One region of the Streptosporangium sp. NPDC002524 genome, then DNA from elsewhere that is predicted to be linked to it. Evidence: riboswitches for the same ligand, from Rfam matches in the RefSeq annotation. Region 1 holds a riboswitch; each other region holds the start of a gene.
The links. A riboswitch is a leader RNA that binds a small molecule or an ion and turns the genes downstream of it on or off. The one in region 1 is predicted to bind cyclic di-AMP.
Positions count from the first base shown of each region.

Region 1 (7,224 bases):
ATGGTGGCGGGCTCGCTGACGCAGATCGGCGACGCCAGGCAGCTGCACTTCTTCGACGCCTTCGACCTGGTCTTCGAGGGCCTGGAGGAGGAGTTCGCGCCCAAGGCCGTGCGGATGTTCCGCGCGCTCCTCGCCCACCACCTGGAGATGGGCGAGCGGTTCTCCCCCGAGCTGCGCGCCCGCTTCGAGGAGCGCGGCGCCGCGACCCTGAGGCGGTTCCCCGAGGACCTGCTCGCCGAGACCCGCCTGGATCCGGAACGCGACCAGATCCTGCAGAGACTCCTGGAGCGCTGATGACGCAGCTGTTCTACGCCTCGACCCTGTTCGGCGCGATGACGCTCGCGGCGGCGATCGACGACGGCCGCTTCGGCCCCCGCGAGGGGCGCCGGATCCTGCTGGTCTCCAACAACGCGGCCATCCCGGAGATCACCCCGTCCCTGGACGAGACCCCCGGGTTCGCCGCGCTGCGCCCGCGCTTCGACGAGATCCACTCGTGGAACGAGATCGTGGCCCCGCTGCACCCCTCCGACTGGAAGGCCCGCGTCATCGAGGTGCCGATGCTGAGCCGCCTGGTCGGCTCGTATCTGTCCCTGGGCGCCGGGCCCGCCGAGCTGATCCTGGAGTCCATCGCGGTCCCCCCGGCCAGGACCCTGGGAGGGCTGGTCAAGGACTGCCCGATCTCGGTGTACTCCGACGGCCTGATGAGCTACGGCCCGACCCGCGACCCGCTGCCGCTGGAGATCTCCGGCCGGATCACCCGCCTGCTCCACCTCGACCTGGTCCCCGGCCTGACGCCGCTGCTGCTGTCGGAGTACGGGGTCCCCGCCGAGACCGTCCCCGACCGGGCCTTCCTCGACGTGATCGGGAAGGTCGGCGGGGAGACCGGCGACGCGCCCTCGGGCCGGGCGATGATCCTCGGGCAGTACCTGTCCGCCCTCGACCTCGTCACCCCCGAGGAGGAGGCGGGGCTGCACGCCGACATGCTGCGCGGCCTCGCCGCCCGGGGGTTTCGCGAGGTGCTGTTCAAGCCCCACCCGGCCGCGGGCCGCGAGCACGCCCGGCGGCTGCGCGAGACGGCCGCCGAGCTGGGCGTCGGGCTGGACGTGGTGGCGGAGACCGTACCCGCGGAGTCGTGTTTCGCCGAGCTGCGGCCCGAGCTCGTGGTCGGCTGCTTCTCCACCGCCCTGATCACCGCGAGCCGCTACTTCGGGCTCCCGGTGGCGACGGTGGGCGGCGAGCTGGTCCTGGAGCGGCTCACCCCGTACGAGAACAGCAACCGGATCCCGGCCACCGTCACCGACGCCCTGCTGCCGCGCCTGTCGCCGGACGGCTCGCTGGAGGAACCGCCGCCGGTGGACCTTCCCGCCCTGGTTGGCGCGGTCGGCTACTGCATGCAGTCCGAGGTGCATCCGGGGCTGCGCGAGAGCGCCGCGGCCTATCTGGAGGAGCACGGCCCGGCCCGCTACTTCAAGCGCCAGCGCCTCGGCGCCCTGGACCTGATCACCCCCCGGGCCGCCGCGGCCCAGGAGCGGAGCACCCTGAGCAGGCTCCGCCGCCGCCTGTCGAAGGCGTTCCCCTAACCCCCGGCCAACCCCCGGCCCGCTCCCGGCACCGGCGCGCGCTCGTGCCGGCCGCCCGTGCCCCCCGCCCGTGGCGCCGGCTTCGGGGAGGATCGCCCCCCTCCCGAAGCCGGCGGCCACCCTTCCCGGCCGGGCGCCTCGAAAGTCCCCGGCCGAACGCCTTGGGAGTTCCTAGCCGAGCGCCTTGAGGTAGCGGCGCATCCGGCGTTTGGCTCGGTAGCCGACGCGCAGCACGTTCGGCGGGACCTCCACGCGCATGCGGGCGCGACGGCGGGCGGCGGCGAACTCGGGACCTTCGAGCAGGGACCTCGCCGGGACGAGACGCCCGGAGCGGGCCTGCCCGACCAGGGAGACCATCCGCGAGACCCAGTCGCTCTCGCCGCCGGGATGGAAGTAGTTGACCTTGCACCAGCCGTCGTCCGGGTCCAGGAAGCGCCCGGCCGTGAGGTCGTCGAGGGTGCCGAGCAGCCCGCTGTCCTCGAAGACCAGGTTGATCATCTCGGCGCCCACCCCGAAGTCCGACAGCACCAGGAGCGGCACCTCCTGGGCGATCGCCTCCAGCGCGGCGGTCGAGCTGACGGTGACGAACCCGGCCGCGTGGGCCAGGTGCTCGTGCATGGGACCCACCGCGAAGCGCACGGCCGCGGCGCGCACCCGGCCCTCCTCGGCGAGCGACTGCCACAGGCGCTGGTAGTGGTAGCGCTCGTTGTGGGTCTGGCGCTCGGTGTCCAGGGCGCGGAGCTTGACGACGATGTCAAGGTCCGGGCGGCGTCCGGCCAGCTCGGCCAGGGAGAGCAGGACGCGCTCGCGCTCCTCCCTGCGCCTGGGCACCTTGGCCTGGGTGGCGAACACCACCCGGTCGCGCGGCCCGGTGGCGGGGACCTCCGCGTCACCGCGCAGGAACGGCAGCCGGGCGAGCCCGATCTGGCCGCCCCCGCCCAGCCGGGCGCCGATCTCGGAGAACTCCTCGACCTCCCGGCCGCTGTGCAGCACGAACAGGTCGCACCCGCTGCGGAACAGCCACGCCTTCTCGGTGGCGGGGACGGAGATGCCCGGCAACCCCGAGACGAACACCGGCCTGGGTCGCAGCCCGGCCAGCACGTCCCCGGCCAGCACGTCCACCACGGGCCCCGTACAGGCGACGAGCACCACGTCGGGCCTGAAGCGCTCCGCGGCCCGGCGCAGCGCGCGGGCCGACAGCACGGGCGGGTCGGCCGCCGAACCGTCGACGGCGGCGTGGATCTGCGCCGTCGACGGGGTGATGGGGGTACGGATGACCGCCAGCTCCGTCTCGCAGCCCGAGGGCAGGTCCCTCAGCAGGCAGGCCGCCCACTTCAGGTAGGAGTCGGAGTCGGCCACGGCCAGGACCTTCAAAGAGAACCTCCGGCGGGGAATCCCCGGTTTCGTACGGTTTTCACGCGGTTTCGTGAGTGGAGAGGCGTCCCACGAGCGGCGAGCCCGCCGGGCGTCGGCCACGGGGTCATGGCCCGCTGACTCCCGTGTCGTGATGGGCGAACCGCGACAGGTGGGAGCGGAGTGAGGGGGCCGCCTCGGCCGTCCACCACTCGTCGGGGACGTCCACCGTCTCCACGGCGACGCCCCGGGCCGAGAGCAGGACCCGCAGGGAGGTGACCGCGGTGGACGGCAGGCTGAGCACCCGCTGCTCGGCGGCGAGCCCGCGCAGGGTCATCTCGGCGGGGGTCCCGCCGTCGTAGACGGTGATCCCCGGCTGCTCCCCGACCCGGACGAGGTCGTCGGGATCCTCGCGGCGGTGCGGGAAGTAGGCCACCGGACCGTCCGAGCCGAGCCCGGCGAGCCAGGTGAAGTAGGGATCGCGGTGGATCAGGCCGTTGCGGACCAGCGAGGTGCCGAGGACGACGGTGCGCTCCTCGGGACGGGGCCCGCGCAGCGGCTGGGACCGCAGCCAGGCGAAGTCGTGGGTGACCAGCTCGGTTCCCCCGGCGCGTACGGCCTTCGCCAGGTCGGGGGGCACGGGCAGCGCGGTGAAGATCGACAGCCGTCCCGAGCGGGCGGCGGCGCGCAGCCTGAGCCCGGCCGCAGCGCCGAGGGCGGTCCTCAGCCTGCCGACCTTCGCCCGCGCCCGCAGCAGGGGCGTTCCCAGCCTGCCGGTGAGCAGTTCCAGGAGCCTGATGGTGGCGAGACCGTCGTCGACGATCACGATCCGGCCGGGGAGCGCGGTGAGCCAGCGGAACTGGACCTTGCCGGAGAAGGCGTCGCCCACCACCCAGGTCTCGCCCCGGCGCGGCCGGGGCATGTCCGGCCTGGCCGCGGTGAGCTCCAGCCCGCTGGGCAGGGTGAGACGGCCCAGCTCGCGCCCCGTCACGGCGAGCGGGCGCAGCTTCGCCCTGGGCACGAGATGGCTGCGGGCACCGAGCAGCCCGGCATGGTGGGCCTCCACCGCGCAGAGCATCTGCAGCGGTGACTCCACCCAGGCAACGGCCGAACCCTGATCCCGCGCGTGGTCTCGGCCGTCCTCCACGCCGGGCGATGACCCGTTCACGACTGCCACAACCTAACCCGGTGTCCTTAAGCGCCCGGGAACTGCGGGTGAACAGCCGACCACGCGCACCTGTTGATGATCATTCGGGCTTTACCTCCGCACGCGGCGGGGCCTGAGGGAAAGCGTGTTCCTTTACGTGACACCTTTACCTTCAGGAGGTCGTAGGGCCCTGCCGGGCGCATCTCTTTACCTTCCGGGCGAAGAGGCCCTTGCGCCCCCCTTCGCCAGCGGCCTGAGCTGCGAAAACCCCCTGAACACGGGCTTGGAGCGACCGGATCCGGCACGCCGGCTCCGCCCCTCCCATGGGAGAACCCCTACCATCCGAATACTTTTTACTATCGAAAACATGTTCGACATCTGACCGGGTGTGCCGCTTTTGGCCAGGACCTCACTCGCGCGTCATAGCACCCTCCGGCCGGCGGCTCGCGGGCGGGTCGGGAAAACCCGGATCGCCGCGCAGGCAGGGGATCCCGGCACCGGCGGGCCGTCTCCCCGCCCGCCGGGAAGAGCCGCGACGAGGGCCGCCCGACCCCACCCCTCCGGCCGGACGGCACCGTGCAACACCTCCCCCGTTCACACGTATTCCCAAGTCAGGGCAATATGTCCTACTTGTAATCGTCTGTCCCCCTGACGTACCTTCGTCCTGTTCATGGCAATTGCCTAGGTCTATCCAGGTCTGTGCATTGCCGTCACATTGCCCGACCGTGTTCCACCCGGCGGAGAACCTTCCGCCACCGGTGAGCACGGCCGCCGAATCCGCGAGGTCTGCGGAACCGGGGAACCACGTTCCTGGGGTGAATCAGCGCACTGTGCGCCGTAGGGCACTTCCCAGCCCGAACCCGTCAGCTAACCCGGTAGGCGGAATGGAAGCGAAGCAAGGAGTCGAACCCCCGTATGACCCATCGCCTCATCTCCACTCCCCGCGCGGCATGCGCCATCATGGGCGCGTGCGTCGCCCTGGCGACCGGCACCACCGGCACCGCGCTGGCCGACGGCCACGGCGTCGTGAACGCTCCGCCCGTCGACACCCAGGCACAGGCCGCCAAGACCGCGAAGACCCCCCTCCAGATCGTGGCCGAGAGGCTCCCCAAGGTCTCCGCCGCGAAGGTCCTGGACATCGCCTCCAAGCAGATCGGCGTCCGCGAGAACGCCCAGGGCGGCGGCACCAAGTTCCACTCCTGGTACATGTCGAGCCCCCGCGCCAAGGAGACCCTCGCCCGCGACGGCGGCCGTACCGTGTACGACTACGCCAACGCCCCCTGGTGCGCGATGTTCGTCTCCTGGGTCGGCGAGATGGCCGGCATCCGCCCCACGATGGGCTGGGACGCCTACACCGTGGCCCACGCCAGGTGGTTCAAGAACAACGGGCACTGGGGCACCATCCCCACCCCCGGCGCCGTCGTCTACTTCGACTGGGCCGGTGGCAAGACCATCGACGGCATCGACCACGTCGGCTTCGTGAAGAAGGACAACGGGGACGGCACGATCACCACGATCGAGGGCAACACCGGCAACGGCGACGTCGAGCAGCGCGTCCGGCCCGTCTCCGAGGTCGTCGGCTACGGCTACCCCGTCTACTCCAACTAGACCCTCGCACGCGAGGAGCCACGTCCCGGAAACGGCCACCCCGTCTCCTGCGACTAACCCCGCCCCCGCGAGGGCACCGCGCACGCGAGAAGTCATGTCCCGAAAACGGCTACCCCGTCCCATCCGGCCGACGACGGATCCTCTCCCGGCCCCCGCCGTCTAACGGCGGCCCCGCCGGTGAACGTCGACCCGGTCCACACACTCCCGGGGCGGTGCTCGATCGAGCACCGCCCCGGGAGCGTTTCACGTCCGTCCCCTCCGCCTTGACACCCCTTGACAGCCCTTCGCCGAGGGTGTGCCCCCCGGCCCCGAGCGACGGCCCCGCCCCGCGCGGACACGAAATGCCCCGACTGTATGTCCGTGAGATGGGAGCGCTCCCAATCACCCTGATGAGACGTTTGTGCTGGTTTCGCGCTGATAGTCCTGCCTAAAACGGCCGGATGTAACGGTTGAGTTTCGGCATATTGACGTCCTGGTTGCCCATCGTCCACTCTTCGTGGGAGCGCTCCCAAAGCACATTGAGGAACGACCTCGTCACGAGGACCGCGTTTGTCGGGGACTGGTCCGCGATGTCGCCTCCCAATGATTCGGGCGACCACCTGAGAGGGGTCCGGAATGTTGAACAACAAGCGGCACGGCAAGCTCGCCGCCGTCGCGGTCATGGCGGCCACCGCCCTGGCCATCACGTCGTGCAGCTCCAGCGAGCCAGCCGCGCCCGCCGCGAACGGCGGCTCCGCCGCGGCAGCCGAGCCGGTGACCATCACCGTGCACACCTTCGGCGGCGGCGAGAACTTCGGCTACGACAAGGCCGTGGAGACGTGGAACGCGGCGCACCCGAACATCCAGGTCAAGTACCAGAACCTGACCGACCGGTTCGAGGACGTCTACCTCCCGCAGCTGCTCCAGCGCCTGCAGGCCAACAGCGGCGCGGCCGACATCATCGCCCTGGACGAGGGCGCGATGGGCCTCATGAAGGCCCGCCCGCAGTTCTTCACCGACCTGGCCGAGTACGGGCTGGACAGCCGCAAAGCCGACTTCCCCGCGGCGAAGTGGGAGAACGGCGTCAACGCCGACAACAAGCTCTTCGCCCTGGGCACCGACATCGGCGGCATGACCATGTGCTACCGCAAGGACCTGTTCGAGAAGGCGGGCCTGCCCACCGAGCGCGAGGAGGTCGGCAAGCTCTGGCCGGACTGGAACGCCTTCAAGGCGATCGGCGAGAAGTTCAAGGCCGCCAACCCCGGCAAGACCGACCCCAAGTTCATCGACGGCCCCAACACGCTCTACAACGTGATCCTGTCGCAGGAGGCGCCGAAGAACGGCAACGTCAACTACTTCGACAAGAACAACCAGCTCATCATCGAGACCAACCCGGCCGTCAAGACCTCCTTCGACACGGTGAAGAGCTTCAGCGAGGCGGGCCTGACCGCCAAGCTCGCCTCGTTCACCCCGCCGTGGAACGCCGCGATCAAGAAGGGCGCCTTCGCGACCATGGGCTGCCCGGCCTGGATGCTCGGCGTGGTCTCCGGCGCGGCC
Region 1 is NZ_JBEOWK010000001.1:193,207-200,430, forward strand. It holds gene ABT053_RS00760 (glycosyltransferase family 2 protein) at 1-294, shown strand, start outside; gene ABT053_RS00765 (alpha-2,8-polysialyltransferase family protein) at 294-1,580, shown strand; gene ABT053_RS00770 (DUF6716 putative glycosyltransferase) at 1,752-2,954, opposite strand; gene ABT053_RS00775 (hypothetical protein) at 3,061-4,029, opposite strand; cyclic di-AMP (ydaO/yuaA leader) riboswitch at 4,840-4,977, shown strand; gene ABT053_RS00780 (CHAP domain-containing protein) at 4,996-5,688, shown strand; gene ABT053_RS00785 (ABC transporter substrate-binding protein) at 6,304-7,224, shown strand, end outside.

Region 2 (7,224 bases), on a different contig from region 1:
CGTTCGTCGGCTCGTCCATCGCGCTCTCCCGGGTGGCGTGCGTCACAAGGCGATCCGCACAGTCGTAACCCAGCAGCAAGCGCTTGTCCATAAAGCGTTCACGTCCCCCTCGGCCGCCGGTCGATCCTCGGTCAGGTCGGGGTCAGGGTGCGGTAGCCGTACCCTTGACGTGAAGACCGATCCGAGTAGGGGCCGTGATGAGTTCAGCCGGAGAGGGCCTGTCTCGTCCGTTACCCGAGCAGGTCCGCTTACATGTCGTGGAGCTGGCCTCCCAGATTCTCGGTTCGATGCCCGCGGCCTCGGTTCCGCTGCCCCTGAAGGGGATCGCCAGGTTCGACCCCCGCAAGCGGGCCAGGCTGGGCGGCGCGCCGATCGCCGCGCAGCTGGAGACCGACAAGAAGTTCCGCGAGCTCGTCGCGGAGACGCTGACCGAGGGCTGGCCCGAGCTGATCGCGAGCCTCGCCGAGGGCACGGTCCCGCCCGCGGCCGAGCCCGTGATGGTGGCCGCGGCCGCCTACCTGACCCGGCCGCCCGGCTGGGCGGAGATGGTCGAGACGGCCCGCGCCGACCTGGAGCGGTCGGCCGCCGCGGCCGAGGGCTCCGCGCAGGAGCAGACGGTCTCCCGGCTGCGCGAGCAGCTGGCCACCCAGAAGACCGCGGCCAAGGAGGAGTCCGAGCGGCTGCGCGAGCAGCTCAAGACCTCGCGCTCCGAGGTCTCCGACCTGCGCCGCAGGCTGCACGACGCCCGCGAGCGGACCAAGGCGGCCGAGGCGCGCGCCGCCGCCGCCCAGGAGGTGGCCGACGAGGCGCGCGCCGCCGCGCTCTCGGCCGGGAGCACGGTGGAGAGCGAGCTGCGCCGCCTGCGCGAGCGGCTGGCCGACGCCGAGCGGCAGCTGGAGTCGACGCGCAGGGCCGCCCGCGAGGGCCGCAGTGTGGAGGACACCAAGGTACGCATGCTGCTCGACGCCCTGCAGGACGCCGCCGCCGGGCTGCGCAGGGAGCTCGCCCTGCCCTCGGGCATCCACCGCCCCGCCGACTCGGTGGCCTCGGTGGCGCCCGGCAGGCAGGGGGTCCAGGCGGTCCCCGCGCGGGCGCTCGCCGACGACGACCCCGCCCTGCTCGACCAGTTGCTCGCGCTGCCGCAGATCCACCTGATCGTCGACGGTTACAACGTGACCAAGACCGGTTACGGCACGTTCACCCTGGCCGACCAGCGCAACCGTCTCCTCACCGGTCTCGGCGCGCTCTACGCGCAGACCCGCACCGAGCTGACCTGCGTCTTCGACGGCGCCGAGCTGAACGGCCCGGTCCCGGTGTCGGCGCCCAGGGGGGTGCGCGTGATGTTCAGCGCCCCTAACCAGATCGCCGACGACCTGATCCGCCAGCTGGTCCGCGCCGAGCCCGCGGGGCGTGCGGTCGCGGTGGTCTCCTCGGACCGCGAGGTCGCCGAGTCGGTCCGCAGGATGGGCGCGAGGCCGGTCCCGTCGGTGCTTCTTCTCAGACGTCTCGGGCGCGCGTAAACCTTTCGTGGTCGCCGGGCATCGGATCACCCAGGAGGATTGATTCGATGAAGAAGATCATAACGCTCGCCCTCACCCTCGCCGTCCTGGCCGCGGGGGCGACCGTCACCACCCCCGCGGCGGCCACGACGGCCGCCATCCCCAAGGGTTTCCTGCTGTACGAGAAGGACGCCGCCAAGAAGGACGACGACCCCGAGACCAACTGGAAGGTCGTCAACTCGGCGAAGGCCAGGCTGGCCGTGAACCCGTGCGACAGGAGCACGCTGGCCGCGACCGGCCGGACGGCCGCGCGGACGGTGACCTTCACCGGCGTGCCGGACTTCATGAAGGTCGAGCAGGTGATCCTGTACGGCTCGCGCGCCTCGGCCGTCTCGGCCGTCGCCCAGGTGCGCGCCGCCCTGGCCAGGTGCGGGGCGAGGACCGACTCGGGCTCCTCCTACCGCTACGCCTCCTCGCGCCTGACCGGCGTCGGCGACGAGGCGCTGCGGATCTCCGGCCAGGTCTACTACGGGAGGAAGGCCGGGGTGGGCGGCGACCGGAGCGTGCTGGTCAGGAAGGGCAACGCGGTCGTGGTCTACCTCTGGGCGGGCGAGTACGCCAAGCCCGCGAAGGGCGACTGGACCGTCCAGTTGCGCGACGCCAGGAAGATGACCGCCAAGGTCTGCGGCATCGCCGTCTGCGGGTAGCGCGACGAGGGCTTGATCCGGTTCGACCTGGTTCGGCCCGGTTCCGTCTGGTCCGGTCTGGTCCGGTCTGCTCCGCTTCCCGCGATCGGGGCTGGGGCTCGATCCGTTTCGGCCTGGTCCGCTTCCAGCGACCGCGACCGGAGCCGGGGCGCTGTGCGCGGCCGGGGGCCGGATTGGGCCGTTCCCTCACGAGCGGCGTTCGGGCCGGGCAGGGTCGGGCAGGGTCGGGCCGGTTTCCGCGACCGAGGTCCGGGGCCGGGTTCGGGCCGCTCGCGGCCGGGGCGTCGCCGCCCGTCAAGTGGCACCCCGGCGGCGGGTAAAGGGTTTCCACCTGCGATTAAGGAGCAAACCCGGCAAAAAGGTGAGTCAATCATTACTTCTTCTGTACTATTCGCCGCAGGTCTGGTGCAGTCGGGAGGCGTTGACGTGGCCGTGGCGGGTTTGCCGGTTGGACTGATTCGGATGCCGGTGGCGGCCGGGCTCGCGCTCGCGTTGCTGATGTTGCCGGTGAGCGGAGCGTTCGCCGAGCCGAAGCCGACACTCGCCCAGGCCAAGAAGAAGCTGGAGAAGCTCAACGAGCAGGCCGACCAGGTCGTCGAGAAGTACAACCAGGCCTCGGAGAAGTGGAAGCGGGCCAGGAAGAAGTACCGCACGCTCAACGAGGACCTGACCCGCCAGAACGACCAGGTCGCCGGGCTGCGCAAGGAGCTCGTCACGATGGCCGTCAGCACCTACCAGGTCGGCGTGGTCAACGGCTGGGAAGGCATGATCTACCAGACCGACCCCGGCGCCCTGCTGAGCGGCCTGGCCGCCGCCGACCAGATGTCCACCTCCCGGGCCCAGTCCCTGAGCGCCTTCGACGAGGCCACCAAGGCGCTGCGGACCAGCCGGGACGAGGCCAAGACGGCGCTCGCCGAGGCCGACGAGACGCGCGACGACCTGGCCAAGGAGAAGGCCAAGGCCGACAAGATGGTCAAGGCCCAGACGAAGATCCTGCGCGAGCTCAACGCCTTCAGGACGGGCAACCCCGAGAGCCCCGGGATCCAGTACAGCGGCTCCGCCTCGGGCAACGCCCGCGCCGCCCTGCAGTTCGCCTTCGCCCAGATCGGCAAGCCCTACCAGTACGGCGGCACGGGCCCCGGCGGCTGGGACTGCTCCGGCCTGGTCCAGGGCGCCTGGCGCAGCGGGGGAGTCAGCCTTCCCCGTACGACCTGGGAGCAGTGGAGCTGGGGCGCGAGCCGCAAGGTGTCGCTGAGCGAGCTCCAGCCGGGCGACCTCATCTTCAGCGAGGGCCTCGGTCACGTCAGCATGTACGCGGGCGACGGCCGGATCGTGCACGCCCCGCAGACCGGCGACGTCGTCAAGGTCGTCCCGCTGTCCTCCTACGGCCGCCGCATCGTCGGAGCCGTCCGCCCCTGAGCGGGGTCCCCTAGCGCTTCCCAGGGCCGTCCCGGGCCTGTCCCCTTGCATTGGATGATGCCCCGCCTCGCGTCGTAGGGAGCGCCGGGGGAAACCGGATGTGCCGGGCGCGGCGGTGATCTCAGCGTCGGGACATGATCAAACCATGGACGCCCGACGAGCTCGCGTACGCCGACGCCGTGTTCGGTCGCCTGCTCGGTCGTCGGCTCGGCGGTGCGGCGGACGACCCGGCGCTGGGCTACCCGCGCGACGACTACGCCGAGCATCTGCGCACCGAGTACAGCACCTTCGGGTGGCTGCCCGAACCGATGCCCGGACCGATGCTTGACGCCGCCGGATTCGGGATCGTCGAGGCGGAGTTCCGGCAGTCGATCTACGGCGCCCGCACGTGCGTCAGGCGATGAGAGTGCCTGGCCGGATCGGCCGGGAACGGTCCATCCGCGAGGCTCAAACCTCAATCAGCGAGATGTGATGAATATTACAGAAATGGCTATTTGACGGAGTGATGTCCGAATGTGTGACGAGAGTCATATCTCGATAGCATAAATAGCCATTAAGCAGGGGTAACAGGAAGATCAAGAGGACTATCCGGTCACCCGATTTGGCGAATGCTTTGCCGAAAGTTGGAGAACGGGGTAACTTCTGGCGTCGCGACGTGCAAGCCACGCCGTCGCGGCGAATGTCGGTCTTCGGGCCGGTGTCCCTTATAGAAATCCAACCGGCCGCCGTGCCCCCACCCGGGGGCAGGGCTCGTCACGGCGGCCCGCCGAATCCATGCAGCCAGGAGGCATGGAACCGGGGACCCAAAAGGCCCAGCACAGCGTGGCCAGGGGTGAATCGGCGCATTTGTGCCGTAGGGCATCTTCCAAGCCCGAACCCGTCAGCTAACCCGGTAGGCATCAGTGGAAGTCCCAAGGAGAAATCCTGTCTACCACCCCGTACAACCCCCGTCTGTCGCGCCTTTTCCGCCTTTCCCTCGGCGGTATCGCCCTCACCCTGACCGCCTCAGCCGGAGCGGTCACCCTGGGGCCCATGGCGGCGCAGGCGACGGTGGACGGCCCCTCGGAGATCCTGGTCAACAGCGCGGCCGGAGTCTCCGAGAAGGCCGAGAGCACCACGAAGACCGCCCCCCAGACCGCGTCCAAAGCCAAGGCCAAGGGCAAGGCCGGGAAGAGCAGGGCGGCGCTGCAGAAGATCCGGGCCGGAAAGGCGGTCTCGGCGGCCAAGAAGCAGATCGGCGATCCGTACCGGTGGGGAGCCTCCGGTCCCGGAGCGTTCGACTGCTCGGGGCTCGTCCGATACGCCTGGAAGAAGGCGGGCGTGTCCCTCCCCAGGATCACGCACAGCCAGTACAGATCGATCAGGAAGAAGGTCTCGTGGAGCAAGTTGCACCCCGGTGACCTGCTGTTCTTCAGCGGGAAGGGCCACGTCGGCATGTATGTCGGCAAGGGCAGGATGGTCCACTCGCCGAGCAGCGGCAAGACGGTCCGTATCGTGAGGCTGGCGGGCCACTACAGGTCCTCCTTCGCCGGAGCGGTACGGCCGGGGGCCTAGACCCCACCCGGATCCCGGGAGGCCAGGGGCCTGACCCCGCCCGGATCCCGGGACCCGCGCGTGAGCCGGAGCACCGGCCCGAGCACGGGAAAGCGGCCCCGGCCCTCCACCAGGAGGGCCGGGGCCGCTCCATGCCGGTCGAGTACCATCGGCTCGTATGTCCGTCCCGAAAGGGCGCCGCGCCGTGCTCGCCGGGATGCTGGCGCTGATGAGCGCCGGTCCGTTCGCCGGGACGGGACCCCTCCTGGCCGGAGCCGCACCCCTCCCGCCCAGGACGCCGTACGACGCCAGGACACCTCCGCGCGACCCCCGCCACCTCCGTGACCCCCGCGACCCCCGCGACCTCCGCGACCTGTGGCCGGGCGCCGCGGTCACCGTCAGGGGCGAGCACTCCCTCGTGGTCGGCCACCGCGTCCCCGCCGCCGTCCTGCGGGATCTGGCGGCGCGGGCCGACCGGGCCCGCGCGACGATCGCGGCGATCTGGGGGCCGGTCCCCGCGGTGATCCTCTTCCCCGCCACCGACGCCGAGGCCGCGGCGCTCGCCGGGGCCGGGAGCACCCGCGGCCTGGCCGCGATGGCGACCGCGGACCGGGTGATCGTCCTGCCGTCGGGATACGCCAGGCTCACCGGGACCGGCAGGGACGTGGTGATCACCCACGAGCTCGCCCACGTGGCCACCGGCGCGACCCGCGGCGGCCGGGTGCCGATGTGGCTGTCGGAGGGCTTCGCCGACTACGCGGGCTACCGCGACGCCGGGATCGCGGTGCGCACGGCCGCCGCCGAACTGGCCGCCGAGGTGCGCGCGGGCGTCCTGCCCGCCCGGCTCCCCGGCCCGGCCGACTTCGCCCCCGGCGCGCCGAGGCTCGCGCAGGCGTACGAGGAGGCGTGGCTCGCCTGCCGGTTCGTCGCGGAGCGCTTCGGGGAGAAGGCCCTGGTGAGGCTCTACGGTAGCGATGTCGGGAGCACGCTCGGGCTGCCGGCGGCCGAGTTCACCGGAGCCTGGCGCGACTACCTCAGGAAGGAACTCACGTGACGCTGAGCACGACGGACACGCCCTCGGGCGTGCGGTCGGCGGGGTGGGCGCTGGCCGTGCTGGGGGTGGTCACGCTGGCGGTCGTGGCGTTCACCACGCCCTGGAGGGCGCTGCCCGAGGGGGCTCCGGCCGTCGTTCCCGATCCGGCCCGCGACTTCACCGCCGAGCAGATCGCCAGGTCCGAGAGGTTCGACGCGCTGGTCAGCCTTCCCGGCTACCTGTCGCTCGGACTGACGCTGCTCGTGGCGGGGGTGCTGGTCGCCACCCCGCTGGGCGCGCGGCTCGCCGACCGGCTGCCGGGGCCGTGGTGGCTGCGGGCGCTCCTCGGCGTGCTGGCGCTGTCGGTGGCCGTGGCGATCCTGCGCTGGCCCCTGGGGATGTGGTCGGAGAGCTACCTGCGCGAGTTCGGGCTGTCCACCCAGGCCTGGCCCGCCTGGGCGGCCGACCGGGCCAAGAGCACCGGCATCGGCACCGCGCTGACCGCGATCATGGTGCTGGCGGTGATCGCCCTGGCGCGGCGCTACCGGCGCTGGTGGATCCCCGCGGCGGGCGGGGCGTTCGTCCTGACCGTGGCCGCCTCCTTCGCCTACCCGGTGCTCATCGAGCCGGTCTTCAACGACTTCAGGCCGCTGGAGGCCGGGCGGCTCCGCGACGACCTGCTCGCCATGGCCACCAGGGACGGCGTGCCGGTCGAGAACGTGCTCGTCGCCGACGCCTCCCGGCGGACCACCGCGCTCAACGCGTACGTCTCCGGATTCGGCGCGACCCGCAGGATCGTGGTCTACGACACGCTGCTCCGCGCGCCCGCGGACGAGGTGGAGCTGGTGGTCGCGCACGAGCTGGGCCACGCCAAGGCGGGCGACGTGCTCTCGGGCACGCTCGTCGGCGGCCTGGGCGCGGCGTTCGGGGCGTGCCTGCTCTACGCGGTGACCTCGGCGGGGGTCGTACGGCGTAGGACGGGGGTCGCCTCGCTCGGCGACCCGAGGGCGGTGGGCCTGGTCATGGGGCTGCT
Region 2 is NZ_JBEOWK010000011.1:291,224-298,447, forward strand. It holds gene ABT053_RS21205 (phosphotransferase family protein) at 1-19, opposite strand, end outside; gene ABT053_RS21210 (NYN domain-containing protein) at 288-1,520, shown strand; gene ABT053_RS21215 (hypothetical protein) at 1,568-2,206, shown strand; gene ABT053_RS21220 (C40 family peptidase) at 2,669-3,625, shown strand; gene ABT053_RS21225 (hypothetical protein) at 3,760-4,029, shown strand; cyclic di-AMP (ydaO/yuaA leader) riboswitch at 4,380-4,539, shown strand; gene ABT053_RS21230 (C40 family peptidase) at 4,658-5,179, shown strand; gene ABT053_RS21235 (hypothetical protein) at 5,337-6,212, shown strand; gene ABT053_RS21240 (M48 family metallopeptidase) at 6,209-7,224, shown strand, end outside.
Region 2: it holds a riboswitch for cyclic di-AMP, as region 1 does, so the genes downstream of both, ABT053_RS21230 (C40 family peptidase) here and ABT053_RS00780 (CHAP domain-containing protein) in region 1, are expected to answer to the same signal.

Region 3 (7,224 bases), on a different contig from region 1:
GCGGCAACGCCTTCACCTTCATGGATCAAGCCAAGAAGAATGTGCTCCGTACCGATGTAGTTGTGGTTGAGCATCCGGGCCTCTTCTTGGGCCAGGACGACAACCCGCCGTGCGCGGTCGGTGAACCTCTCGAACATCTCGTCGCTCCTCACAGAGCGGTCAGGCAGGTCCGGGATATCCGAGCCCTGTCATCCCGCATGGTAGCCCCGACCCGGCGACCGCTCTATGCAGAAGACGTTCCCCGAGAGCAGGGCGTTCACCCTCCATCCAACTACTTACGAGGGGCGGGATGTTCCCGCTACGCCGCAAGCGAACGACGTTTGTCTGTCGGCGAAACGCATCATGCGGTCATGGCCGCCACCGGACCCCACCGTGACCGCCATAACCGCATGATTCACTCGATCCGCTGAGCCGATCTAGTGAGCCGCTTCGTACTGCTCGACGATCTTGGAGGCGATTCGACCGCGCTCGCTGACATTAAGGCCGTGAGACTTCGCCCACGCCCGGATGTCGGCGCTCTTCTCTCGCGTGAGCGCCCGCGCTCCGCCTGCGCGGCGGCGACGGGGAGCCAGGGCGCCGGACCGGCGGGCGCTCTGCACGAAAGGCGACAGGGAGTCACGGAGCTTCTTCGCGTTAACGTCACTCAGGTCAATCTCATAGCTGGTGCCGTCAATCGCGAAGGCGACAGTCTCATTGGCCTCGCCCCCATCGAGGTCGTCGATGAGAATCTCCTGGATCTGCTTGGCCATCTACACAATCCTTTCGCGGGTATTGTTTCATTCGCAAGCTAAACATATACCCGCGATCGAAGAGCGGCAATTCCAGGAGCCCGGCGATTCTCACAGGCAACCGAGACTCGCAGTCGAGGCACCTGTGGATCAGCTCTTCTGCGACTCGGGGTCGGGTCGTTTTGCCGGACGCCGGCCGACGGCTTCACTCCGAAGTAGCTTGACGACTCCGAAGATGAAGGCCCCGCCGACGACCGCCGGGGGTATCAACGCGGACAATACGTCGTACATTCGTCCTCGCTCCGCACCGTGGGTGGCTTTCTGGGGACCATGGAAATGTGGCGGCGACTCCCGGGTCGCGCAGGCACGCCCGATCGGTCTGGAACCGCCCACAGATGACCATAGCGCCACCGGCCGGCGACGCGCGTCAGCAGGGGCGACCATGTCCGTCTCTCTCCAGCCTAATGCTTCTCTCCAGCCGCCTTACCGGTTGCGGTCGTAAAGCCGCGGGGAAAAACCGACAGGGCGATCAGGTGATCATCGCCGTCTCCGTAATACCAATGCCCGCCGGGTTCGCGGCCGCCGGGCCGTCGGCCCGCTCGTGCCGAAACCCCTGGTGAAGAGGTCTGCCCGCCGGGACGAACGACATCTCGCCGTGGAGCCGGAGATCGCCGCGGGCGGGTTCATCACGGGAATGCCCGCCCTTGACGGAACGCCCGGACGGAGAGCCGCTCGCTTCATCACCCCGGTGTGAGCGGATGTGACGCAAGCGTATGGAACAAGACGGATCTTCAACACTTTCTCGCCAAGAGTACGACCCGATCTGGCACGGAGTACATAGTCGTAGACCGTATAACCACCAAACACGATGAGCCCCTCGGACAACCCCGTCAACACCACGCGTCCCCGATCCGGATCCGTAAGAAGGCCTTCACCGGCTGTCCTGAACGCGCGGCGGAAGGCGAAGAAGAGAATCCGGCACGGGATCGCCGAGGATGCCGGAGGCACGCCGGGCCGACCATTCGGTGAGTAGTGCGCGAACCCCCGACGGCGGCGGATCCGGCATTGACGCCTCATAGGAGACCCACAGGCGCCGGTGGGCCCGTTGTGGGCACCGTACGCGAATATTCCGGCGAGCGGGGCGAGACTCGGTCATAAGTTCCCCCGCGTTGCTCAGGGCGCGGCAAATGGTTTTGCGCTTCCGTGGCCGTGGACCCCGAGACCCATACGGAGCCCCTAAGGCCCCTCGTTTTCTCCCCTGTACGCGAAAACGGGGCCGGCGGTTCAACCGCCGGCCCCGTTATTCGGGGAACTACTTGATCTTGACGACGACCGTCCCGGCCGCCTTGTCGTGCAGTGCCTGACGCAGCGGCTTGTCCCACAGCAGCCACAGCGCGTTCACCAGGGAGAAGATGTTGGCCACGTAGTTCAGGAACGGGACCCAGCTCAGGAGCTGCGGGCCGAAGAGCACCCCGGCGCGCTTGATCGCCACGTCGGAGCTGAGCCCGCCGGGCGGCAGCGCGCTGCCGACCGGCACGACCTTGATGCCCATGACCATCTTGCCGACCGTCTGCCCGCCCCGGCTGAGCATGAAGAACTCGTAGGCCAGGTAGATCGCCCCGGAGATCAGGGCGGTGAGCAGGCTCGCGAGGAACAGGCCGCTCGGCTCCGTGAAGGCGCCCGTCTCGGTGTTGAAGCTTCCCTGCGTGACGAGAACGGCGGTCATCACCGAGGTGATGATGAGCATCGGAATCGCCAGGATGATCCCGTCGACGATCCTCGCCACCAGGCGCTGCCACCACTCGGCGAGCGGGGCCGGGGCCCCGGGGGGACCGCCGTACGGCTGGCCGTAGCCCTGCTGCCCGTACGCGGGCTGCTGCTGGCCGTACCCCTGCTGGCCGTAGTCGGGCTGCTGGCCGTAGCCCTGCTGGCCGTACTGCTGCTGCCCGTAGTCGGGTTGCTGGCCGTAACCGGGCTGGGGCTGCTTCTGCCCGTAGTCGGGCTGCTGGCCGTAGCCGGGCTGCTGCTGGCCGTAGCCCTGCTGCTGGCCGTACCCACCCTGCTGGCCGTAGCCCTGCTGGCCGTAGCCGGGCTGCTGACCGTACGCGCCGGTCCCGCCCTGCTGGCCGTACCCCTGCTGCTGGCCGTAGCCCTGCTGCTCGTGGGAGGACTGCTGGCCGTAGCCGGGCTGCTGACCGTACGCGCCGGTCCCGCCCTGCTGGCCATAACCCTGCTGCTGGCCGTACCCACCCTGCTGGCCGTAGTCGGGCTGCTGGCCGTAGCCCTGCTGCCCGTAGCCCTGCTGACCGTATCCGGGCTGGCTCTGTCCGGGGCCGGTGTTCGGCTGTGAGGCCTCCGACCTGTACCCCACGACTGTCACGTCGGGGTCGAGTCCGCCAGGGCCTCGACCCGCGTTGTGCTGTCCGTAATCCGGCTGCCCCGACGGTGTGCGATCGCGGTCGGGATCATCCTGTGGATACGGCGGCTGTCCGGTGCTCACCGCGTCACCTCACTTAGACTGCGCATGTGGCAAATGTCAGACGCACATGCATGCTGCTGCACAAGGTATCGACATAGGTATCAACAGTCACCTTTCCGATCAGTCAGCTCTAAAGTCATCGGAGTCGGGCTCCCGTGTCAGATGCAGCAGCATCCGGGAGTTTCCCAAGGTGTTGGGCTTGACGTGTTCCAGATCGAGGAACTCCGCCACACCCTCGTCGTAGGAGGCGAGAAGTTCGGCGTAGACCTCCGGCGCGACGGGTGTGCCCTGGATTTCCCTGAAGCCGTGCCTGGCGAAGAAGTCGACCTCGAAGGTCAGGCAGAAAACCCGGCGCAGGCCCAGCTCGGCGGCCGTGCGAATGAGCGCGGAGACGATCCGGTGGCCGATCCCCATCCCCCTGCGGGTCGGATCGACGGCGACGGTGCGGATCTCGGCCAGGTCCTCCCACAGGACGTGCAGGGCCCCGCAGCCGATCACCTCGCCCTCCGCGTCGGTGGCGACCCAGAACTCCTGGACGTCCTCGTACAGGGTGACGGTGGCCTTCTCCAGCAGGCGCCGGCCGACGCCGCCGTAGGTGTCGACGAGCCGCCTGACGGCCCGGACGTCCTGGGTGCGCGCGCGGCGGACCGTGACCTCGGGGGCCGTCCCCGCTCCGGGCGAACCCCGCTCCGCCCCCGCGGATCCGGCGCGCCGCTCCCCGTCTCCGGGGGCCTGGATGACCGGCCCGGGAGAATGCTCAGCAAGCTGCTCCATGACCGTTCAGCGTACGTCCTCGCGGGTCTTCAATTACGGTTCACCCTTAACCCGCAGCTCGCAGGCCGCACGTGACCCTTGGAAGTCGCTTTACCACGCTCGGTGCACGGCACCTCCGGTGTGCCGTAGCTCACCTTTGGCACGGTCCCGGACCTGGGAAGACACCCGTCACACCCGTCACACCCGAGGCAAAGGCAGCGTAATGGCCATGTTGATCATATTGACGTGTGATCTTTTCGTGACACCTCAGTTGCGAAACCTCTACTGAATTCGCAGTTCTGGTTGAGCAGGAACCACGGGTGCACTAATCTCCGTGCTCGATGTCAGAGACGTAAAAAGCCTGACCCGCCGAATCCCCCCACGCAGGGAACCGGGGACCCACCACGTCCTCCGGGGTGAATCCGAGTGCCGACCGGCGCACCCGGTAGGGCTGCCTCCGGCCCGAACCCGTCAGCTAACCCGGTAGGCGGCCGAGGAGAAGGAGCCTGTTGGTGAAGCGCACGCGCGACCACGGAGGAGAGCACGCGGGTCACGACACCCGCCGCCGAGCACGCGCGCCACGAGGGCTGCGCCGCCGCATGGCGGTCGTCGGCCTGGCATTCGCCACCCTGACCCTCGGCACCCCGCTGGTGGCGGCCACCGCGGACCCCGAGCCCAGCCTCCAGCAGCTGGCCAAGCAGGCCGAGAAGCTGCACCAGGAGATCGGCGTCCTCGCGGAGCGCTACAACGGCGAGCGGGTCAAGCTCAGGCAGGCCCAGCGGGCCGCCGAGAGCGCCAAGAAGACCCTCGCGTCGAGCGAGTCCGAGCTGGCGTCCCGCCGCACCAAGGCCACCCTCCTCGCGCAGAGCACCTACATGTCGGGCGGCCTCAACTCCGGGCTCGCCTTCACGCAGGCCACCGACCCCGACACCTTCCTCGACCAGGCGACCACCAACTACGCGCTCCAGCAGCAGCAGAGCGAGGAGGTCGCCCAGGTGAGCCGGGCGATCGAGGCCGCCGGGCGGGCCCAGGCCAGCGCCAAGGCCAGGACCGCGGAGGTCAAGAAGATCCTGGCGGAGATCGACGGCAACCGGACCAAGATCGAGCGGCTGGTCGACCGCGTCGAGAGCGACCTGTTCAGCGAGGTGCGCACCAGGGCCGTCAGCAACAGGGGCGCCCGGGTGAAGACGAACGTGCCCATCGTGGGCAGCGGCAAGGCCGCCGAGGCCACCCGCTGGGCGCTCACCCAGCAGCTGAAGCCGTACGTCTGGGGCGCCGAGGGCCCCAACTCCTTCGACTGTTCCGGCCTGGTCATGTGGGCCTACCAGAAGGTCGGCATCAGCCTGCCGCACTACACCGGCGACCAGTGGACCGCGGGCACCCACGTCTCCAGGAACGAGCTGCGCCCCGGCGACCTGGTCTTCTTCTACAGCGACCTGCACCACGTCGGGATCTACATCGGCGCGGGCCTGATGGTCCACGCCCCCCAGACGGGTGACGTCGTCCACATCGCCACGATCGACAACCGCCCCTTCGCCGGAGGCGTCCGCATCGCCGCCTGAACCGGCACCGGCGACCGGATTCCCGTACGCCCGGACCGGGGGCGCACGTGGTCGAACCGGAAACGTTCACGGCGGAACAGGGGACGCACGCGGCAGAACCGCGAACCACACGGTCGAACCGAGAACGCGCGCGATCGGACGTGGTTGAACCGGAAACGCACGCGGTCGGACCGGAAACGCATGCGGTCGGACCGGGAACGCACGTGGTCGAACCGGGAACGTACACGGCGGAGCCGGATCGACGACCGGATCTGATAGGCGGGTGGGCGGCCGACGGATCGACCGGCGTACGCCCGTGTGCGGGCCGGGCACGTGTCCGGCCCCGCACGCGTGTCCGGCCCGACCTGCCGGACACGCGGCGGTGTGTCAGATCAGGCGGCGGCGCGCTGCCCAGGCCACTGCCTCGATGGCCGTGGCAACGCCGATGCGGTCGCAGATGCCTCTGAGCCTGCGTCTGACCGTCCGGCCGCTGATGTCGAGGCGACGCCCCACCCGATCGACCGTGACACCCTTGGCGAGCTCAGCCAGCAGCACGAGGTCGTCGTCACTGAGACCGATATCGCTCATGCCCAGGGGGCTGTCGCCATGGCGTGAATCCACTTCTGGATATGCCATCAAGAGTCACTCCCCCCACTCTGGAAACCGGGTGCGAGACGCCGGAAATGAATACCGTCCGCCAGGAACGGTAAACGCCTTGTTCAAAGGTCGTCAAGTTCCACTCTTCATAGCGTGCGTCCAGTATTGACATAGCAGGCGCTACGTGAAGTACTCATGATATGTCAGTGCCTTTGCGGCTATGTCATGATCGAGCGCAGGCACGAGCCGGCAAGCACCCCCTGGCTGCGGAGACCGAAGTCCTGGCAGAACAAGGTTTCGCCGGAACCGCAGGCCCGCCGGACACCCCGAAGCCGCCCCCTCGGGATCCGGCCCGCCCGCATTTCTCGGAAAAAATTGATCTCTTCCCGACGCTCTCCGACGGCCATGCCCCTGCTACCTTGACGGCACCCCATGAAAAACGTGGAAATATGAGGGTCAAGCGTACAGCTTTGCGGCATTCGCGAAGTACCGCGTGGTGACGACGGGATGCCCGAGCGATATTGGACGTGCTGGAAAGGGATTTCTGCACCATACGGAAATGCGTCCCCTATTGCGCGGAACCAGCGGGAGCATGAACCCATCCGGCATTTCCCGCCCGCCGGGTCGGCCCCGGTGCCCCGGGGCGTTTCCCTGAAGACCCACCCCGATCCGCTCCCCGAGGACCCACCCCGATCCGCGGGAATCCGCGAGGACGCCCCGCCCTGGAGCTCTGGAGCCTTGGAGCCCCGGAGTCCCGGAGTCCCGGACCCTGTCCGATCCCCGGAGCGGTGGCCGGGGTCGCCGTCCGGCCCGTTCCCGGCACGCCTCCGCCCAGGGGCATGCCGAGGCGACGCGGGACGAGGCGACGCGGCCTCTCATGACGGTGGCGCCGGGCCCGTCACCGACGGGCCCGGCGCCACCGCACCGCGAGAACGTCCTTCCGCACCGCCCCAAAGGGCTCAGGCGGTCGGCTTGACCAGCGGGAACAGGATGGTCTCGCGGATGTTCCTGCCCGTGAAGGCCATGATGAGGCGGTCGATGCCGAGCCCCATGCCGCCGGTGGGCGGCATCGCATATTCCAGGGCCGTGAGGAAGTCCTCGTCAAGCTGCATGGCCTCGACGTCGC
Region 3 is NZ_JBEOWK010000016.1:219,523-226,746, forward strand. It holds gene ABT053_RS27200 (ATP-dependent Clp protease ATP-binding subunit) at 1-137, opposite strand, end outside; gene ABT053_RS27205 (histone-like nucleoid-structuring protein Lsr2) at 417-749, opposite strand; gene ABT053_RS27210 (RDD family protein) at 2,041-3,099, opposite strand; gene ABT053_RS27215 (amino-acid N-acetyltransferase) at 3,328-3,981, opposite strand; cyclic di-AMP (ydaO/yuaA leader) riboswitch at 4,318-4,464, shown strand; gene ABT053_RS27220 (C40 family peptidase) at 4,473-5,522, shown strand; gene ABT053_RS27225 (helix-turn-helix domain-containing protein) at 5,889-6,137, opposite strand; gene lysX (bifunctional lysylphosphatidylglycerol synthetase/lysine--tRNA ligase LysX) at 7,058-7,224, opposite strand, start outside.
Region 3: it holds a riboswitch for cyclic di-AMP, as region 1 does, so the genes downstream of both, ABT053_RS27220 (C40 family peptidase) here and ABT053_RS00780 (CHAP domain-containing protein) in region 1, are expected to answer to the same signal.

Region 4 (7,224 bases), on a different contig from region 1:
CGCTGGGCCACGAAGGCCGCCGCGTAGTTGCCGCCGCACTTGGCGAAGCCGGTGCCGCCGGGGGCCGCGCGGGTGTACTCGGTGGAGAGCCAGACCGTGACGGCCTTGCCCCCGCCGAAGTAGGCCGCCGCCGGAGAGGCGATGACCATGTACTTGTAGGTCCTGGACGGGTAGTTGACGCCGAGCGCCGGCTGCGTCGCGATCATGAAGGGGCGCAGGTAGAGGCTGTGTCCCGGCGTGGTCGGGACCCACTCGCGGTCGGTCTGGACGAGCAGCTCCAGCGACTCGACGAACGTCTCCTCGGGCAGCTCGGGCATCGCCATCCGCGCCGCCGAGGTGTTGAAGCGCGCGGCGTTGGCCTCCGGCCGGAAGGTCACGATCGTGCCGTTCTCCTGCCGGTAGGCCTTGAGCCCCTCGAAGAGCTCCTGCGCGTAGTGGAAGACCGACGTCGCGGGGTCGAGGCTGAGCGGGCCGTACGGCACGAGCTTGGCGTCGTGCCAGCCCTGCCCCTCGGTGTAGTCGATCGAGATCATGTGGTCGGTGAAGACCTGCCCGAACCCGGGGCTCGCCAGTACCTGCTCGCGCTCTGCCGCGGTGCGAGCGTGGTCGGAGAGCTGCACGTCGAAGCTGAGCTTCTGAGCGGTGGTCATCGCACGGATCCTTCTCTTGGTGTCTGGCTTACCCTTGGGTCCATTCTGCGTCGGACCGGGTAACGGGAAACTACTCCATCCATGCCGAAAACCGGCAGTGCTGGAGAAACAAAAACGCACCTGGCGGCTCGGATGAGCCGCCAGGCGCGTCGGGGTCGAGGAGGGCGGCTTCCTCAGCCGGCTACTCGGGCGGTGATGTCGTCGCCGATCTCCTGGGTGGTCCGGCCGGCCCGGCCGGACAGCCGCTCGACCAGGTCGTCGGCGACGGCCCGCTCGACCCTGGCGGCCTCGTCGGCCAGGCCCAGGTGGTCGAGGAGCATGGCGACCGACAGGATCGTGGCGGTCGGGTCGGCCTTGCCCTGGCCCGCGATGTCGGGGGCGCTGCCGTGGACCGGCTCGAACATGCTCGGCGCGGTGCGGTCGGGGTTGACGTTGCCACTGGCCGCGAGGCCGATGCCGCCGGCGATCGCCGCGCCGATGTCGGTGAGGATGTCGCCGAAGAGGTTGTCGGTGACGATCACGTCGAAGCGCTCGGGCTGGCTGACGAAGAACATCGAGGCCGCGTCGACGTGGCAGTAGTCGGTCTGGACATCGGGAAACTCCAGGCCGACCCGGTCGAAGGTGCGGGCCCAGAGGTCACCGGCGTAGGTGAGCACGTTGGTCTTGTGGACCAGCGTCAGCTTCCTGCGCGGGCGGCCCTGCGCCTTGGCGAAGGCGTAGCGCACGACGCGCTCGACGCCGTAGGCGGTGTTCAGCGACTCCTGGGTGGCGATCTCGTGCGGCGTGTCCCGGCGCATCACGCCGCCCGCCCCGGCGTACGGGCCCTCGGTGCCCTCGCGGACGACGATCATGTCGATGTCCTCGGGGCGGGCCTTGCCCAGCGGCGTCTCGACGCCGGGGAAGAGCTTGACCGGGCGGAGGTTCACGTAGTGGTCGAGCCGGAAGCGGAGCTTGAGCAGCAGGTCGCGCTCCAGGATGCCCGGGGGCACGCTGGGGTCGCCGACCGCGCCGAGCAGGATCGCGTCGTATCCGCGCAGCTCTTCGAGGACCGTGTCGGGCAGGGTCTCGCCGGTCTCGTGGTAGCGCTTGGCGCCGAGGTCGTAGGTGGTGGTCTCCACCTTCGTGCCGACCGCTTCGAGGACCTTCAGCCCCTCGGTGACGACCTCGACTCCGATTCCGTCCCCGGGGATGACCGCCAGGCGAATGTTACGCGAATCCATGCAGGCACCTTACCGGTCCGTCTCGGTGATCGAACAGCGGTCTCACCCTCCGGACACATGCACCTTCAGACCCCCTGATCGTTTTGTCCATTTTTGCTTCCTATTGACCGTTTCGGGAGGTTTGGCTATGGTCCTCCCATTCACATCAATGCCTAATCCGTACGGGCCATCCCCTTACCGGGCCCGCACGGAGCCGGGGAACCACTCTTTACGGGATCTACCTGGCCTCGGGAACCCCGCTCCTCCCCCGGAGCGCCGTTCCCGGCCGTCGTCAGGTGGATTCCTTGGGGCGAATCAGCGCGTTCTCGCGCCGTAGGGCGGCCTCCACGCCCGAGCCCGACAGCTCACCCGGCCGGCCTTATGGAAGGAATTCATGCTGTCCGGCACAGTTCTCCCCCGCGTCCTGTCCATCTCCGCCTCCCTGATCGTCGCGGGCGCCGCGGTGTGCGCGGCCTCACCCGCCGCCCTGGCCGCCTCCCCGCCCCCCGCCCCCGGGCCCGCCGCGCTCAACACCCCCGCGCTGAAAGAGGCCCTCAAGGCGGTGGCCGTCAAGCCCGCTTGGCAGAAAGCCGTGAAGTGGGCCCTGTCCAAGCAGGGAACGCCCTACGTCTGGGGCGGCACCGGCCACGGCGGCTTCGACTGCTCCGGCCTGGTGCTCCGCGCCTACGGCGCCGCCGGGATCAAGCTCCCCCGCGTCACCAACGACCAGTACGCCGCCTTCTCCAAGAAGATCGCCTGGAAGGATCTCAAGCCCGGCGACCTGGTCTTCTTCAGCGGCCTCGGCCACGTCGGCATGATCACGAAGCCCGGCTACATGGTTCACGCCCCGCAGACCGGCGACGTGGTCAAGGAGGAGAAGCTCGACTCCTGGCGCCGCGACTCCTTCGCGGGCGCGGTGCGTCCCGACCCGCAGGGCGTTCAGCTGGCCAAGCGGGTCAAGCTCGCGACGGAAACCGTGGCCGGCGGATGAGACACGCCGGCGGATCACCGCCGGGAGGCTCCGAAGATCCCGGCGGCGAGAACGGGCTCAGCGGGTGGGGACACCACCGTTGTCCCTGCGGTCCAGAGCGGTCTGGAGCGCGTCGGTGGCCTCGTCCTCGGTCTCGTCGGGACGGTTCCAGGGATACATGTCGTACATGGCGAATCTCGTCTCGGTCGCATGCCAGCAAGGAAGGTGGTCGAGACTCCGGTCGGGACTCCGACCAGGCCTGATGTCGCGGGTCCGGATCACGGACCGCCGACGACGGGGGCTTGGAGCCGGCACGCGCCACGACACCGCGGCGAGTCGCCGGCCTGCCCCTGTCAGGCCTCGCCGCGGCAGGTAGGAATTACGAGAACCTGGCGCATATCACTCCAGGTTACCCGGCGGCGGAAACACCGTCTCGTCCGGCGTACACACTTCTCACATGCTGAGACGAGAGGTGGCCGCCGTCCCGGTCTCCGGGACGGCGGCCACCTGGGCTTTTCCGGCTAGTCGGCCAGGTCGACCGAGCGGCCGCTGTCGGCGCCGATCTCCGAGCCGATCTGGTCGATCACCTCGGCCGGGATGGCGGTGTCGACGGTGAGCGCGATGAGCGCCTTGCCGCCCTTGACGTCACGGGCCACCTGCATCGAGGCGATGTTGATCGAGTGGTCGCCGAGGATGCGGCCGACCACGCCGACGATGCCGGGCCGGTCGGTGTAGGTGAAGAACGACAGGTGGTCGGTCGGCTCGATCTCCATCTGGTAGCCGTTGACCTCGACGATCTTCGTGATCTGCCTCGGCCCCGCCAGGGTGCCGGAGACCGAGATCGCGCGGCCGTCGGCGAGGACGCCGCGGACCGTCACGACGTTGCGCCAGTCGGGGCTCTCGGAGCTGGTGATCAGCTCGACCGTCACGCCGCGGTCCTTGGCGAGCAGCGGGGCGTTGACGTAGGTGACCGAGTCCTCGACCACGTCGGTGAAGACGCCCTTGAGGGCGGCCAGCTCCAGCACGCGGACGTCGTGGGAGGCGATCTCGCCGCGCACCTCGACGTCGAGCTTGGTGGCGACCTCGCCCGCGAGGGCGGTGAACACCCGGCCGAGCTTCTCGGCCAGCGGCAGGCCCGGCTTGACGTCCTCGGCGACGGCACCGCCCTGGACGTTGACCGCGTCCGGCACGAACTCCCCGGCGAGCGCGAGCTTCACGCTGCGCGCGACCTGGGTGCCGGCCTTCTCCTGGGCCTCGTGGGTGGAGGCGCCCAGGTGCGGGGTGACGACGACCTGGTCGAGCTCGAAGAGCGGGCTGTCGGTGACCGGCTCCTTCGGGAACACGTCGATGCCGGCGCCGGCGACGCGGCCCTCCTTGATCGCGGAGTAGAGGGCGTTCTCGTCGATGATGCCGCCGCGGGCGACGTTGATGAGGCGGACGTTCGGCTTGACCGCGTGGAGCTCCCTGTCGCCGATGAGACCGATGGTCTCCTTGGACTTGGGCAGGTGCACGGTGATGAAGTCGGCCTCGGCCAGGGCCTCCTCCAGCGAGACCAGCCGGACGCCCATCTGCGCGGCGCGGGCCGGCTGCAGGTAGGGGTCGTAGGCGATCAGCTCGACGCCGAACGGCTGGAGGCGTTGCGCGACCAGCTGGCCGATCTTGCCGAGGCCGAGGATCGCGACGACCTTCTCGTCGAGCTCCACACCGGTGTACTTCGAGCGCTTCCACTCGCCGCCCTTGAGCGCGGAGTGCGCCTGGGCGACGTTGCGGGCGGAGGCGAGGATGAGGGCGACGGTGTGCTCGGCGGCGCTGGTGATGTTGGAGGTCGGCGCGTTGACGACCATGACACCGGCCTTGGTGGCGGCCTCCACGTCGACGTTGTCCAGGCCGACGCCCGCGCGGGCGACAACGCGGAGCCGGGGAGCGTTGGCGATCGCCTCGGCGTCGACCTGCGTGGCGCTGCGCACGATGAGCGCGTCCACGTCGGCGAGGGCGGGCAGGAACTGGGCACGGTCGGCGCCGTCGGTGTGGCGGACTTCGAAGTCCGCGCCCAGAACCGCGAGACCGGCCTCGGAAAGTTCCTCAGCGACCAGTACGACGGGCTTGTTCACAGGCTGGATCCTTACTAGACGGTGAGGGGTGCACGGACCTCACGTAGTCTATCGGCGCTTGTGAACGCGTTCACGAGTGTCCCGCGATCCGAGACGCCTCGATGCCCGGCGGGACGCTCCCGGAGGCTCGCGGGACGCGAGGGGACCCAGCGACACAGGAGACGGTTACCCGTCTTGACAGATCTCATGCGCTCAAAATTCAAGTTGGTATTGATCCCAGGAAAACTTCGCGATTACCCTGATAAGCCGTGGTCCACTACCTATCGTTCCTCATATGAGCATCGGGAACCCCGCTCTCGGCAACGTGCTCGCGCAGCACGGCGATCCGCACCGGCTGCTTGCGGCGCTGGCCGAATGGGGACTCCTGGTTGCCGTGCGACCCGACCGCTCCGTCGTGCTGGGCACGACCCAGGCCGGTGATCGTGTCCTGCTCGGATACACCTCGGCGGACACCTACGCGCGGCACCGTGGCAGCCACTCGCTGTCGGCGTGCGACGCCGACACCATCCTCGACATCCAGCGCGTCACCGGCGTGCGGGAGATCGTGATCGACGCGGCGGGCCCGGCGGCCGCGGCCGTGCCGATCGAGGATCTCCAGCGCTACCTGCTCTCGACGCGCAGCGGCCCCACGCCCGCGCTGTCGAGCGCGGCGCCGACGGCGTACGCGACCGGGGCGATGGCCACGGTCTCGCGTCCCGCGCCCGCGCGCCCGCCGAGAGCGCCGGTGCCCGCCGCGCCCTCCCAGCCGTGGATCCCGGCGCCCCGGCCACATCTGTCGGGCCCGATGCAGCTGGTGGACCCGGGATACCGCCGGTGCGACCACCCGATCCTGCCCGCGCTGCGCGCCGCGATCTCGCAGCTGCTCATGGACTACCCGCTCGTCCACCACGTGTGGATCTCCGAGGCCGGCACCTCCTCGGGCGCGCCGGGGATCATGCTGCACGTGAAGGTGCACATGTCGGCGGCCGAGGACGTGGTCAGGGACATCCATCGCGGGGTGCGCGCCCGGCTGCCGCAGCTCGCCGCGAGCGAGGCGCCGATCCTGATGGCGAGGGTCGCCGACGCGCGCAGCGAGCAGCGGATGGTCGAGCTGGGCGCCCACGTGGTCTGCGCCGACGTCACCGACTGAGCGACGCCTCTCCGCCGTACGACGCCCCCGGAAGCGGTTCCGGGGGCGGTTTCCGGGGATCCGGGGATCGCCTCCGGCGGGGTGACGCGGGAAGGCGGCTCCCGGACGGCGACGCCGGAAAGGCGGCTCCCCGGACGGCGGTGTTCTCGTGTCACCGTCCGGGGAACCGGCGCGTCCGTCCTCGGGCCTCCCGCGCCACGAGACACGCCACGAGACACCACGAGACGCCACGAGACGTCGCGGGCGCTAGCCGGTCGCTAGCCGGTCCTGCGGGTCAGGGTCGTCTTCGTCCGGGTGAACGCCCCCGCCACCAGGGCGGCCAGCACCGGCAGGCCGATCACCACGGCCGCGAGCAAGAGCCAGGGGATCTCGATCTTCGGTGTCGGCGGAATAGCGCGAAGCGCCTCGGCCGGCGTGAGCAGGAAGCTGTACATCCTGGACGTCATGGGCCAGGTCGCGGCGACTCCGGTCACGGAACCGGCGATCGTGCCGATCAGGACACCGAGCCCCGCGATGAATCCGGCCTGTCCGGCGACGACCAGCCTGCGCGTGCCCGGCGGCGCCCCGACGGCGGCCATCGTCGCGAGATCGGAGCGCATGTCGGCGGCGGCGAGCCCGGTGGCGACGAACGTGCCGCCGAGCACCAGAACGAGTGCCGCTCCCATGAGCAGCCACAGTGTCGGGGCGACGTCGTTCTGGAACCCGCGCTCGACCGTGACCCGGACGTCGGCCCGGGGGACCACTCCCGTGAGCTCCCACTCCAGGTCCAGCTCCTGCCGGGGAGTGAGTTCGTGCGAGGCCGGGGCGGCGTACAGGAAGCGAGGCCTGGTCTCCAGGCCGGCGTTCCGCAGGGCGGCGGGCGGCAGCACCGCGATGGCGTACTGGGGGTCGGCGACCGTGGCCAGAACCGCCGGAACCGTGATCTCGCCGGGTGTCGGTTCCTCGCCCCTGGTCGCCTCCAGGATCAGGGAGAGCCTTCCTTCCCGGATTATCCGGGGGTCGAACACCACCGCCTTTCCCGAGGCGAGCGCGGCCGACGCCACCGGGTCCCGCCGGCCCTGGACGAGCGTGAGCAGCCGCTCGTCCCCGATCGGGAGGTACCAGTGGGAGCGTTCCGCCGCGTTCTCACCGGTGAACCGGACTCTCATGCCGACCGTCACTCCCT
Region 4 is NZ_JBEOWK010000007.1:214,046-221,269, reverse strand. It holds gene ABT053_RS14460 (branched-chain amino acid aminotransferase) at 1-650, opposite strand, end outside; gene ABT053_RS14455 (3-isopropylmalate dehydrogenase) at 824-1,870, opposite strand; cyclic di-AMP (ydaO/yuaA leader) riboswitch at 2,010-2,243, shown strand; gene ABT053_RS14450 (C40 family peptidase) at 2,244-2,840, shown strand; gene serA (phosphoglycerate dehydrogenase) at 3,341-4,930, opposite strand; gene ABT053_RS14440 (hypothetical protein) at 5,205-6,059, shown strand; gene ABT053_RS14435 (ABC transporter permease) at 6,317-7,224, opposite strand, start outside.
Region 4: it holds a riboswitch for cyclic di-AMP, as region 1 does, so the genes downstream of both, ABT053_RS14450 (C40 family peptidase) here and ABT053_RS00780 (CHAP domain-containing protein) in region 1, are expected to answer to the same signal.